2 linked regions of the Synechococcus elongatus PCC 11801 genome follow. The main gene of each other region encodes a partner of the protein of the gene in region 2 in a complex. Links are inferred from orthologs where the notes say so. Each region holds a gene or a part of one and is shown on either strand. Other genes may lie near its edges.

Region 1 (4,730 bases), 1.9 Mb from region 2 along the record:
AACAGGGCTAACTTCATCTCCTCCTGGCCGACGATCGCCGTGAAGGGGAAAACAGTGCGGCGGGGCGCAGTCGGAAGAGTCGCAGTCACGGGTAAAGCAACGCTGAGCAAAGACCGTTTTTCATTGTGCCACAGTGCTTATACCCCCTGTCCTGACCGCCACAGAGCAGCGGTTGCAGTCCTGTACTCCTAACCATGCCGCTCCTTACTGATCGCTTTGACTGTCCTCGTCTGTTGCGCCAAGGCTGGCGAATGACGATCGCAGCTTCCTTGATGAGCGATCGCCAACTACCGGAGCCGCAACCGATCTATCAAGGGCAGTGCCTGCTGGGTGCGGATGACGTACCGCTGTGGACAGAACGCGCGATTCCACCCAATCCACGTGGCACATTGATTGCGACCTACGGCATCACAGGATCACTAACAAATCAAGGTTTTCTGCAACGCTGGGCAACGACTGCTTATCAATCCGGCCTCGCCGTTTTACTGTTCGACTGGCGCGCCCACGGGCGATCGCTGGAATTTTCGCCCGTTCTGACCAGTGATGGACTACGGGAAGGTGATGATTTTCTGGCGCTAGCCGCTCAAGCTCGGCAGTTGGGATTGCCAGAACCCTACATTTTCGGCGGCTACTCCTTGGGTGGGCAGCTCGCACTTTGGGGGGCTTGGCGCGGGCTGCAGGAAGGTTGTCCTCCAGCAGCGGTGCTGTCGCTCTGTCCCAATCTGGATGCGGAGCGATCGCTGCCATGGTTACGCAGTACAAGACTCGGTCGCTGGATCGAGCAACGCATCTGTCGTGAGCTGCGGCATCTAGCTATCGAAATTGCCGATCGCCATCCAGGCAGCCTCGCTCCTGCCGCGATCGCCAAAGTCACCACCATTCAAAGCTTTGATGACTATCTTGTTGCACCCCGCCTCGGTTTTCGAGATAGCACCGACTATTACCGCGCCAGCAGTCCTCTGCCCTTTCTCGCCGATCTTCAAGTCCCCGGATTAGTCCTTTACGCTGCAGACGATCCGTTCTTTCATCCCGCGATCGCTCCCGAGCTCGACGCGATCGCACTGAGCAATCCTGTGTTGGACTTTGAAATCACGCGCCACGGCGGCCATGTGGGCTATTGGCAAGGCCGCGATCGCTGGTGGGCGATCGATCGATTCCAAGGCTGGTTGGAAGACTCCGGGACTTTGAACCAACGCTGAGTAGACTGGCGGTACTCCTGCCCTGAAAGTCACTATGACTGTCCTGACCCTCCAACTGAGCAATGGCTCGCTCAGCTTGCCACTCAGTTTGGCGACTGGTCTCCAGCTCAAATCCGTTTTGCAGCAGCTGCTTGATCAGCTACGACAAGCCAGTACCCCACTCAGCCCTGGGCAACGCCCCACGCCACAGCCGAGCACGGATCAACGGCTGAATGTTGGCGATATCAGTTTAGAAGTCTTCTGTAATCCCAATCTTTGGCCGAGTCCCTTTGCCGCCAAAGTTCTGCTGACTGTACGGCAGGGTGAACTGCGGCTCAGCCTTGAAGTAGAACTGAGTCGCCTGCTCGAAGATCTCGATCAGTACTTGGAGTCGATTCGCTAGGGTGGTGCGGTTTGGTGACTGCCCACAGCCAGGGAGCGCAGCCTTTGCGTAGACTGGTTGGGCAATCCTGACCTTAGACCGGCGATCGCATTCCTATGGCGAATCCCCCCTTTAGCAATCGCGACTCAGGCCGCAGTGTTGGCCGTTCCTACCAGTCGCTTTGGCTTTTGCTGGGAATTACCACGATCTTCTTTGGGGCGTTGGGTGGCCGACTCGCCTACATGCAAATTCAGCAAGGCGAGCGAAATCGCGAACTCGCGAACGAAAATCGCATCCATTTGCTGCCACGCTTACCTGAACGAGGGCGCATCCTCGATCGGGAAGGGCGCGTTTTAGCCAGTAGTCGCCATGTCTACTCGCTCTACGTCTGGCCGCTGGCAATTAAAGACGAGCGCTGGCCCGACACCCGCAAGCGGCTCGCCAAGCTGCTCAATCTGCCGGAAAGCACCCTCCAAGCCCGTATCGATCGCCAGAAAGAGAATGCTGCCTATCGCGTGCGACTGGCGCAGAACCTCAGTCAACCCCAAGTCATTGCCTTTGAAGAAAATCGGCGGGACTTCATTGGTGTCGAAATTGACTACGACAGCGTGCGCTACTACCCCAATGGCTCTGTGGCTGCACACGTTTTGGGGTACACCGGCGAGATTTCTGACGAGGAGCTGAAGCGGCGGGAAGGCCAGGGCTATCGACCCGGCGATGTGATTGGTCAAGCTGGGCTAGAAGCTGCTTTTGAGAAACAGCTGCGCGGAGAATGGGGCGGTCAGCAAGTAGAAGTCGACGCTCTCGGCAACGTGGTTCGCATCCTCGGTGATAAAAAAGCGAGGGCAGGCCAAGACGTCAAAATCACCCTCGATCTCGATCTGCAAAAAGCTGCAGAGGCCGCGATCGGTGACACCATGGGCGCGATCGTGGCGATCGATCCTCGGGATGGCAGCATCTTGGCCATGGTCAGCCGCCCCACCTACGATCCCAACGTCTTTGCCACCGAAATCAGCCAAGCCGAATGGGATCGGCTGCAACAGCTAGAGTTTCCCTTCGTCAACCGCGCACTCCAAGCCTTCCCACCCGCCAGCACCTTCAAAATCGTGACGACGGCAGCAGCCTTGGAATCCGGCAAGTACTCGCCTGACACCGTGCTGCAGACCTTTCCCTTCTTGCGGGTCGGTGGCATTCAGTTTTGGGACTGGAATAACGCTGGGTTTGGCCCTCTTAGTTTTGTCGGGGCAATGCGCTACAGCAGCGACACCTTTTTCTACCAAGTAGCGCAACGAATTGGGGGTGAAGCGATCGCCACCATGTGTCGCCGTTTTGGTATGGGTGAACGCACGGGGGTGGAGCTCGCCAGCGAAGAAAGTCGTGGCCTTGTGCCCGACAACGAGTGGAAAGTCAAAAACCTTGATGAAGAGTGGACAGTGGGCGACTCGATCAACATGTCGATTGGTCAGGGCTTCCTTTTGCAGACCCCCCTGCAAGTCGCAGTGATGTTTGCGATTCCGGCCAACAACGGCTTTCGCGTCAAACCGCACTTCCTCAAGGACGATCGCGATAGCAAAGAATGGCGCGAAGACCTCAAACTCAAGCCTTCAACCATGAAGGTGATTCAAGATGGATTGGTCTCAGTTGTGACTGAGGGCACCGGCAAGGCCCTGAATGTACCTAGCCTGCCACCCAATGCCGGCAAAACGGGTACAGCAGAAGATCCCCCGCGGCGATCGCACACTTGGTACGGCGGCTATGCCCCAGTCGACAAGCCCGAGATTGTTGTCGTGTCTTTCAATGAGAACTCCGGCGGCGGCGGCGGCAGCCTTGCTGCCCCAAAAGTTCGCCAGGTGTTTGAGGCCTACTTCCGTAAGAAAGCCCTTCGTGCTCAGGCGGCTAAGGGCAAGCAACCACCCGCCACGACTTCGCAGTAATAGTCTTGGAGTTGTTGAGTAGCAGCACTCCAACTCCAACGCTCAGCCTCTTGGCGAGCTGCCATTCGTAGCGTTTCGCGTTCCATGGGATTGGCCAACAACCGCTGAACTGCAGCGATCGCCCCTTGTTCATCCTCTGGATCAAACAGGAAACCATTGGCGCCATCGCTGACGATGTCAGGAATCCCGCCGGAATTGGCCGCGACTACTGGACAGCCCGCTGCCATCGCTTCTAGCAAGACGAGGCCGAGGGTTTCAGTCCGCGAGGGGAAGACAAAGGCATCCGCAGATGCATAGGCCGCTCCGAGTTGCTCGCCATGCAAATAGCCTATGAAACGGGTTTTGGTACCCGCAAATAATTGCTCCAGTTCAGCGCGATAAGGGCCATCGCCCACCAAGGCCAAGCAAGCTTCTGGATTGGCGTCCAAAATTGGCCGCAGGCGATCGATTTGCTTTTCTGCTGAGAGACGACCAACGTAGAGCAACAGCGGTGCCTCTGGGTTGCCCCCACTGAGGCGATCGCGCATCGCAGCGGAAGCTAAGTCTGGTCGGAACGTTTCGGTATCAACCCCTCGCTGCCAGAGCTGGCAGTGTTCGATGCCGTGCTCGGTCAGTTCTTGCACCATTGCCGTGGAGGTACAAAGGTTGATCGCCGCTTGGTTATGAGCGAGTTTGAGCAACTCCCAAAGCACCCCTTCCAAGACGCCCAAACCGTAGTGCTCCAGATACTTCGGCAGGTGTGTGTGGTAAGAGGCCAACAGCGGCACATTCAGCGCCTTAGCGTAGTAGATACCACCCAGTCCTAGCACTGCCGGATTGACCACATGGATCAGATCTGGACGAAACCGCTCCAAGGCTTTGCCGACTTTGGGCAATGGGAAGGCCAGCTTCAGCTCTGGATAGAGCGGTAGCGGAAACCCCTGAACACCATAGACGCGGGCTCCCTTGTGCTCCCGGATGCCTCCATCTGGACAGAAGACCATGACGGTGTGACCGAGACGCTGCAGGTGGTCGACCGTGTGTCGCAGACGCGTGACAATGCCATCCACCTTCGGCAGAAACGTCTCGGTAAAGAGAGCAATGCGCATAGAAAGAGCGTGAATTAGCGCAGGGCGGTTTCAGGAGCCTGGAGTGTTTCCGCTTGATTGCGGGTCCAAGCCGAAACGCAGGGGATTTTGGCGCGATCGCAGCGATCGGCAAACTTTTGAGCGACTTCTACGACCTCACTCATCAGGC
Region 2 (5,210 bases):
TTGTTTGTTGCCCACCGTAAGGAAATTTTGCAGCAAAGCCTCAGCACGTTTCGGATGGTACTCAAGCAGGGCGATTTCGGTGAACTACTCGTCGATGGTCAGCGGCCTCAGCAGTGGCAGCATGTCTTTGCTTCGGTGCAGTCCCTGGCCAGCCTCGATCCAAATCAACTCGCAGCCGATCGCTTTGCCGTGGTGATTGTCGATGAGTTTCACCATGCCGCTGCCGACAGCTATCGTCACTGGCTGGACTATCTGCAACCACAACTATTGCTTGGGCTGACAGCGACGCCTGAGCGGAGTGATGGCGAGACCATTCTGAATTGGTTTGACAACCGAATTGCGGCTGAACTCCGTCTCTGGACAGCTCTAGATCAAGGCTTGCTCTGTCCTTTTCACTATTTCGGGATTCACGACAGCACTGATCTCTCACGCTTACAGTGGCGTCGGGGTGGCTATGTCAGTGAAGAGCTGAGTGCGCTCTATACCGGCGATGATGCTCGGCTCCGGCTAATTCTCAAAGAGTTGTTCGATAAAGTGCCTGATGTCTCGCGCATGCGAGCCTTGGGCTTTTGCGTCAGTGTGGAACACGCTCACTACATGGCGTATAAGTTTCAAAAAGCTGGCATTGGTGCGATCGCCCTGGATGGTATTTGCGATCGCCACACTCGTCAGGAAGCTATTCAGCAATTACGACGCGGCGAGTTGCAGATTATCTTTGCGGTCGATCTGTTTAACGAGGGTTTAGATATTCCGGAGATCAATACGATTCTGCTGTTGCGCCCCACGGAGTCTGCCACGGTTTTTCTGCAGCAGCTCGGGCGCGGACTCCGGCTCCATCCTGGTAAAGACTGCCTGACTGTTTTGGATTTTATTGGTCAAGCGCATCGGCAGTTTCGCTATGACTGGCGCTATCGAGCTTTGTTGGGGGGCAGTCGCCAACAATTCAAAGAGCAATTAGAGCAGGAATTCCCCTTTCTGCCGGCTGGCTGTAGTCTGCAACTCGATCGCGTTGCCCAGGGGATCATTCTCGATAATCTCAAGCAGAGCCTACCGAGCCGGCGATCGCAACTGTTGCAAGAAGCTGCCCGTCTTGGCCGCTGTTCTTTACCAGAATTCTTAACCGCACTGGGATTAGAGTTAGCAGATTTCTATCGCTTGGCCGGATCGTGGACTCGTCTGCAGCGCGACCTTGGTTGGCGCCGGGATTCCCCGCATCCCGATGAAGATCGCTTGGGGCGTGCGATCGCTAACCTCTCCCACATAGATGATCCGCAGCGACTGCAGTTCTATCAGCAACAGTTGAGTCAGCCAACACCACCGGATCTGCAGCACTGTAGTTCGCGAGAACAGCGTCTCTGGCAAATGCTGATGGTGCAAGTGTGGGGAACGGGGAAGCAGTATGTTGCTTTGTCTGAAGCGCTTTCACGTTTTTGGGCCGCGATCGCGATTCGGGAAGAACTGCAAGCCTTGTTCGAATTCCTGGTGGAATCCACCGATCATCTAGTTCGGCCGCTCAGCTGGACGCAACCCATTCCGCTACAAGTGCACGGTCGCTATAGCCGCGCCGAAATTCTGGCCGCCTTTGGAGCGCTCAATGATCAACAACGCTACCTCAGCCGTGAAGGTGTTTATTTTGAGCCAACGAGTCAAACTGATCTACTCTTCGTCACTCTGAAAAAGTCGGAGAAACTGTTCTCGCCCACGACTCGCTACAACGACTATGCCATCAGTCCTACGGAGTTTCATTGGGAAAGCCAGAGTACAACCCGCGCTACTTCTCCCACTGGACAACGCTATATCCACCACCGCGATCGTGGCAGTCATGTGATTTTGTTTGTCCGTGAAAGCCGCCAACAGAATGGACAAACCCTGCCGTTTCTCTGTCTAGGATTTGCCGATTACGTCAGACATCAAGGCGATCGCCCGATGGCAATTCGCTGGCGACTTCATCACCCAATTCCGGCTGCCCTCTATCCGACGATCGCGATCGCGGTTTGACCGGCATGGATGAAAACCGAGGGAAGTTAGTAGCGGCTGATCTGTCGGAAGCGCCAAACCGACTCCACAATGCCAATCGCGATGAAATTGGCGAGAAGTGCCGATCGCCCATAGCTGAGCCAAGGCAGCGGAATACCCGTGACTGGGCCAAGTCCAATCGTCATCGAAATATTGATGACAATCTGGAAGACCAGCATCGAGAGCACCCCGATCGCCAGCAATGAGCCAAAGTTGTCGCGGGCACTGGTCGCGATCGCAATCAACCGCCAGCACACCAACCAGAACAGCAGGATGACTGCGATCGAGCCAACAAAGCCCAACTCTTCACCCACCGCTGAGAAGATGAAGTCCGTGTGCTGCTCTGGAATGAAGCGCAACTGGGTTTGCGTGCCCTGATGCAGCCCTTGCCCCCAGAGTCCCCCTGCCCCGATCGCAATCCGCGCTTGAATCAGGTTATAGCCGCCCCCAAGTGGGTCCTTGTTGGGATCGAGAAAGAGGATCAGCCGGTCGCGTTGGTAGTCCTGCAACAGGTTTTCCCAAGCCCAACCGGCAACAACCCCACTGGTAATATTGGTCAGTAATGCTCCGATCGCGCCACGCCAGTGCCACGCGAAACTTTGCCAGCCCACATAGGTCATCCAGCCCAGCCAGATGGGCCAGACCCAAGGCAGCGCCTCAAACAAAATGGCTGAGGGCAATGGCGACAGCATCAATAAGAGCCAACCTGGTTTGGCATTGGCCCAGTAGAGCATGCCAAAGACAATCGCCCCAAAGATCAAGGACGTCCCAAGGTTGGGCTGCAGGAAGATCAACAGCCAAGGGACTGACATGATGGCGATCGCTTTCAGTAGTCCTGGGAGGCGATCGGCGGTCTCGCGGCTCAAAATGCCCGCCAGCACAACAATCATCAGCGGTTTGGCAAACTCTGAGGGCTGGACGTTGAAGCCGCCAATACTGATCCAGCGTTCGGCTCCCAGTGCAGTGGTTCCCACAAAGCGCACCGCAATCAGCGAGAGGCAGGTGGCGCCATAGAGCCACCACTGCAGCTTCAGCCAGTTGTCATAGCGCCAACGGGCGATCGCCAGCGCCAGTCCCACACCCACCGCGCCAGTAATCCAGTGTTGCCACCAGTCTGCAAAGTCCTGATTGGCTTGAGTACTGCGGATCAGGAGACCACCCAGCAGCGTCAGCCCGATCGGAATAAACAGCAGCCAGCGATCTAGATCCTTCCAAGCGTCGAGAAAGGCAAACCGTTGGCGCCACTGTCCAAACCGAAAGCTGCGAGCCAGCATGAATGTCCTCAGAGCAAGTCCTTAAGGCAGGGTAGCTTTCTAGCCTTGCTTATGGCGTCAACGCAGCGACGGAGATGGCAGCTGCCATCTTTTGGGCGATCGCAGTTAAGGCTTGTGCCGAGGCGGATTCGGGCTGACTGACCACGATCGGTACACCGCGGTCGCCGCCTTCCCGCAGCGGAATTTCGAGGGGAATACCCCCTAGCAGGGGCACTTCTAGCTCGCGAGCGGTTTTCTCGCCACCGCCGGAACCAAAAATGTCGTAGCGGCGATCGGGCAGATCCGGCGGAATGAAGAAGCTCATGTTCTCGACAATGCCCAACACCGGCACCTTGAGCTGCTGGAACATCCGTAAGCCCTTGCGCGAATCCAGCAAGGACACCGTTTGCGGCGTTGTGACAATCACCGCTCCAGCCAGAGGCACCGCTTGGGCTAGCGTCAGTTGGGCGTCCCCCGTTCCCGGTGGCATATCAACGATCAGGTAGTCCAGTTCGCCCCATTCTGTCTGATAGAGAAACTGGCGAATGATGCCGTTGAGCATAGGCCCCCGCCACATCACCGGCTGATCGGGGTCAATCAAAAAGGCCATCGATACCAGCTTGATTCCGTGGGTCTCAATCGGAATCAGGATGTCCCCTTGAGGACTGGGCTTGACCTGCGGCTGAGCATCGGCAACCCCGAGCATAGTGGGGGTATTGGGTCCGTAGATATCCGCATCGAGCAGACCCACTCGTGCCCCTGCTTTGGCCAGAGCAACAGCAGTGTTGACCGAGACGGTGCTTTTGCCGACCCCGCCCTTACCGCTGGAGATCGCCAGAATATTGCGCACGCCGCCAATGCCTTGGCGATCGGGCAGGCTGCGTTGCTGGGGAATTTCGGCCCCAACGTCGATATTGACAGTGGCGACACCCGGTAGGGCTTTCACCGCTTTTTCGCAATCTGCCACGATGAACTCACGCAACGGACAAGCCGGCGTCGTCAGAACCAGCCGAAAACTAACCTGATCACCCGCGATCGCCACATCGCGAATCATGTTGAGTTCCACCAAGCTGCGACGGAGCTCAGGATCTTCTACGGGACGCAGAGCATCCAAAACAGCCGCGGTCGTCAAAGTCATAGGTGCGAGGGCGTGACAGCATACCGCCCTCTATCTTATAGACAAGCGTTCTCCAACCCAGCAGGCATGAGCCTGGGATGTATGGCGGGGAACCATAGAGAACCTTAGCGGCCAGCCTCCACTGGGATAATTAAGCAACAGGGACCGAGCTGGTCTCGCCCACATGGACGGTTTTGACCCAGCGCAATTGTTTCGGCCAGAAGGCCATGCGAGCGGTGGTGTAGGCCATCACCGGAACCCAATGCAGCATGTAGATCACGCCGAGCAGGCTCTGTCCGATCGGCCAAGGATTACGCAATTCTGACGATCGCGCTTGGCGGATGCCACGCAGCAAACTGATCACTGTCAGCCCGACTGTCAAACCTGCGAGCGGGCCATAGAGGGGCGATCGCTTGAGGATCAGGGCAAAAACGAGGTCGGGAATCGCGGCGGTGGGCAGGACGTATTGAGTCAGCCAAAAGATCGCGAGATCTAAACTGCGTTGGCTTCCCAGACGGTTGCGGATCAACCAGGGCCAGTAGTCGAGATAGCGCTGGTAGCCTCCTTCGGCCCAACGGCGTCGCTGATGCCAGAGGGCTAGGCTGCGCACCACCCCTTCTTCTTGCACCGCCGGATGAATGCAGCAGTCAATCCACCAGTGATCCAGATGGAGCCGGAACGCTAAATCGAGGTCGTCAGTAATGGTTTCTTCGTTAAAGCCCCCACAGCCTTCTAGGGCAGCTCGCCGGATGAACTGACCATTGCCCCGCAGCTCGCCAATGCCTCCGATCGCCACTCGCTGTTGTTGCAGGTAGGCATCGAGC

The links.
Region 1: the proteins of rodA (region 2) and mrdA are in contact, whole or in part, in a crystal structure (PDB 6PL5), measured with the Thermus thermophilus proteins. The link is inferred for Synechococcus elongatus PCC 11801 from one-to-one orthologs. Residues at the interface, in WP_223903423.1 of Thermus thermophilus: Phe161, Val165, Phe168, Val169, Leu172, Pro198, Tyr199, Glu202, Tyr211, Arg212, Asp213, Gln220, Val221, Gln223, Ser224, Ile226, Ala227, Ile228, Gly229, Ser230, Gly266, Phe267, Val270, Leu274, Tyr277, Gly278, Leu281, Phe285, Leu289, Arg297; in WP_223903432.1 of Thermus thermophilus: Arg4, Ile5, His6, Leu8, Ala9, Phe12, Ala15, Leu16, Leu19, Gly20, Arg22, Ala23, Trp24, Leu26, Gln27, Val28, Tyr31, Tyr34, Leu36, Leu43, Thr45, Asp47, Lys156, Gln157, Gly158, Ser160, Val184, Leu201, Glu202.

Annotation. Positions count from the first base shown.
Region 1 is NZ_CP030139.2:2,392,273-2,397,002, reverse strand. What follows is about bases 1,166-4,085. They hold mrdA (penicillin-binding protein 2), read left to right. Parts: upstream 1,166-1,676; coding sequence 1,677-3,494; downstream 3,495-4,085. Other genes in these bases: DOP62_RS11985 (glycosyltransferase), read right to left, coding at 3,449-4,085; DOP62_RS11995 (hypothetical protein), read left to right, coding at 1,234-1,581; DOP62_RS12000 (YheT family hydrolase), read left to right, coding at 1,166-1,199. Also shown: bchI (magnesium chelatase ATPase subunit I), read right to left, coding at 1-89; more of DOP62_RS12000, read left to right, coding at 195-1,165; more of DOP62_RS11985, read right to left, coding at 4,086-4,582; DOP62_RS11980 (NAD-dependent epimerase/dehydratase family protein), read right to left, coding at 4,597-4,730. UniProt on the Escherichia coli protein: Catalyzes cross-linking of the peptidoglycan cell wall. Responsible for the determination of the rod shape of the cell. Is probably required for lateral peptidoglycan synthesis and maintenance of the correct diameter during lateral and centripetal growth.
Region 2 is NZ_CP030139.2:513,238-518,447, reverse strand. Bases 1,158-4,083 are described here. They hold rodA (rod shape-determining protein RodA), read right to left. Parts: upstream 3,291-4,083; coding sequence 2,025-3,290; downstream 1,158-2,024. Other genes in these bases: DOP62_RS02420 (Mrp/NBP35 family ATP-binding protein), read right to left, coding at 3,340-4,083; DOP62_RS02430 (DUF3427 domain-containing protein), read left to right, coding at 1,158-1,998. In the rest of the region: more of DOP62_RS02430, read left to right, coding at 1-1,157; more of DOP62_RS02420, read right to left, coding at 4,084-4,407; DOP62_RS02415 (glycosyltransferase), read right to left, coding at 4,538-5,210. UniProt on the Escherichia coli protein: Peptidoglycan polymerase that is essential for cell wall elongation. Also required for the maintenance of the rod cell shape. Functions probably in conjunction with the penicillin-binding protein 2 (mrdA).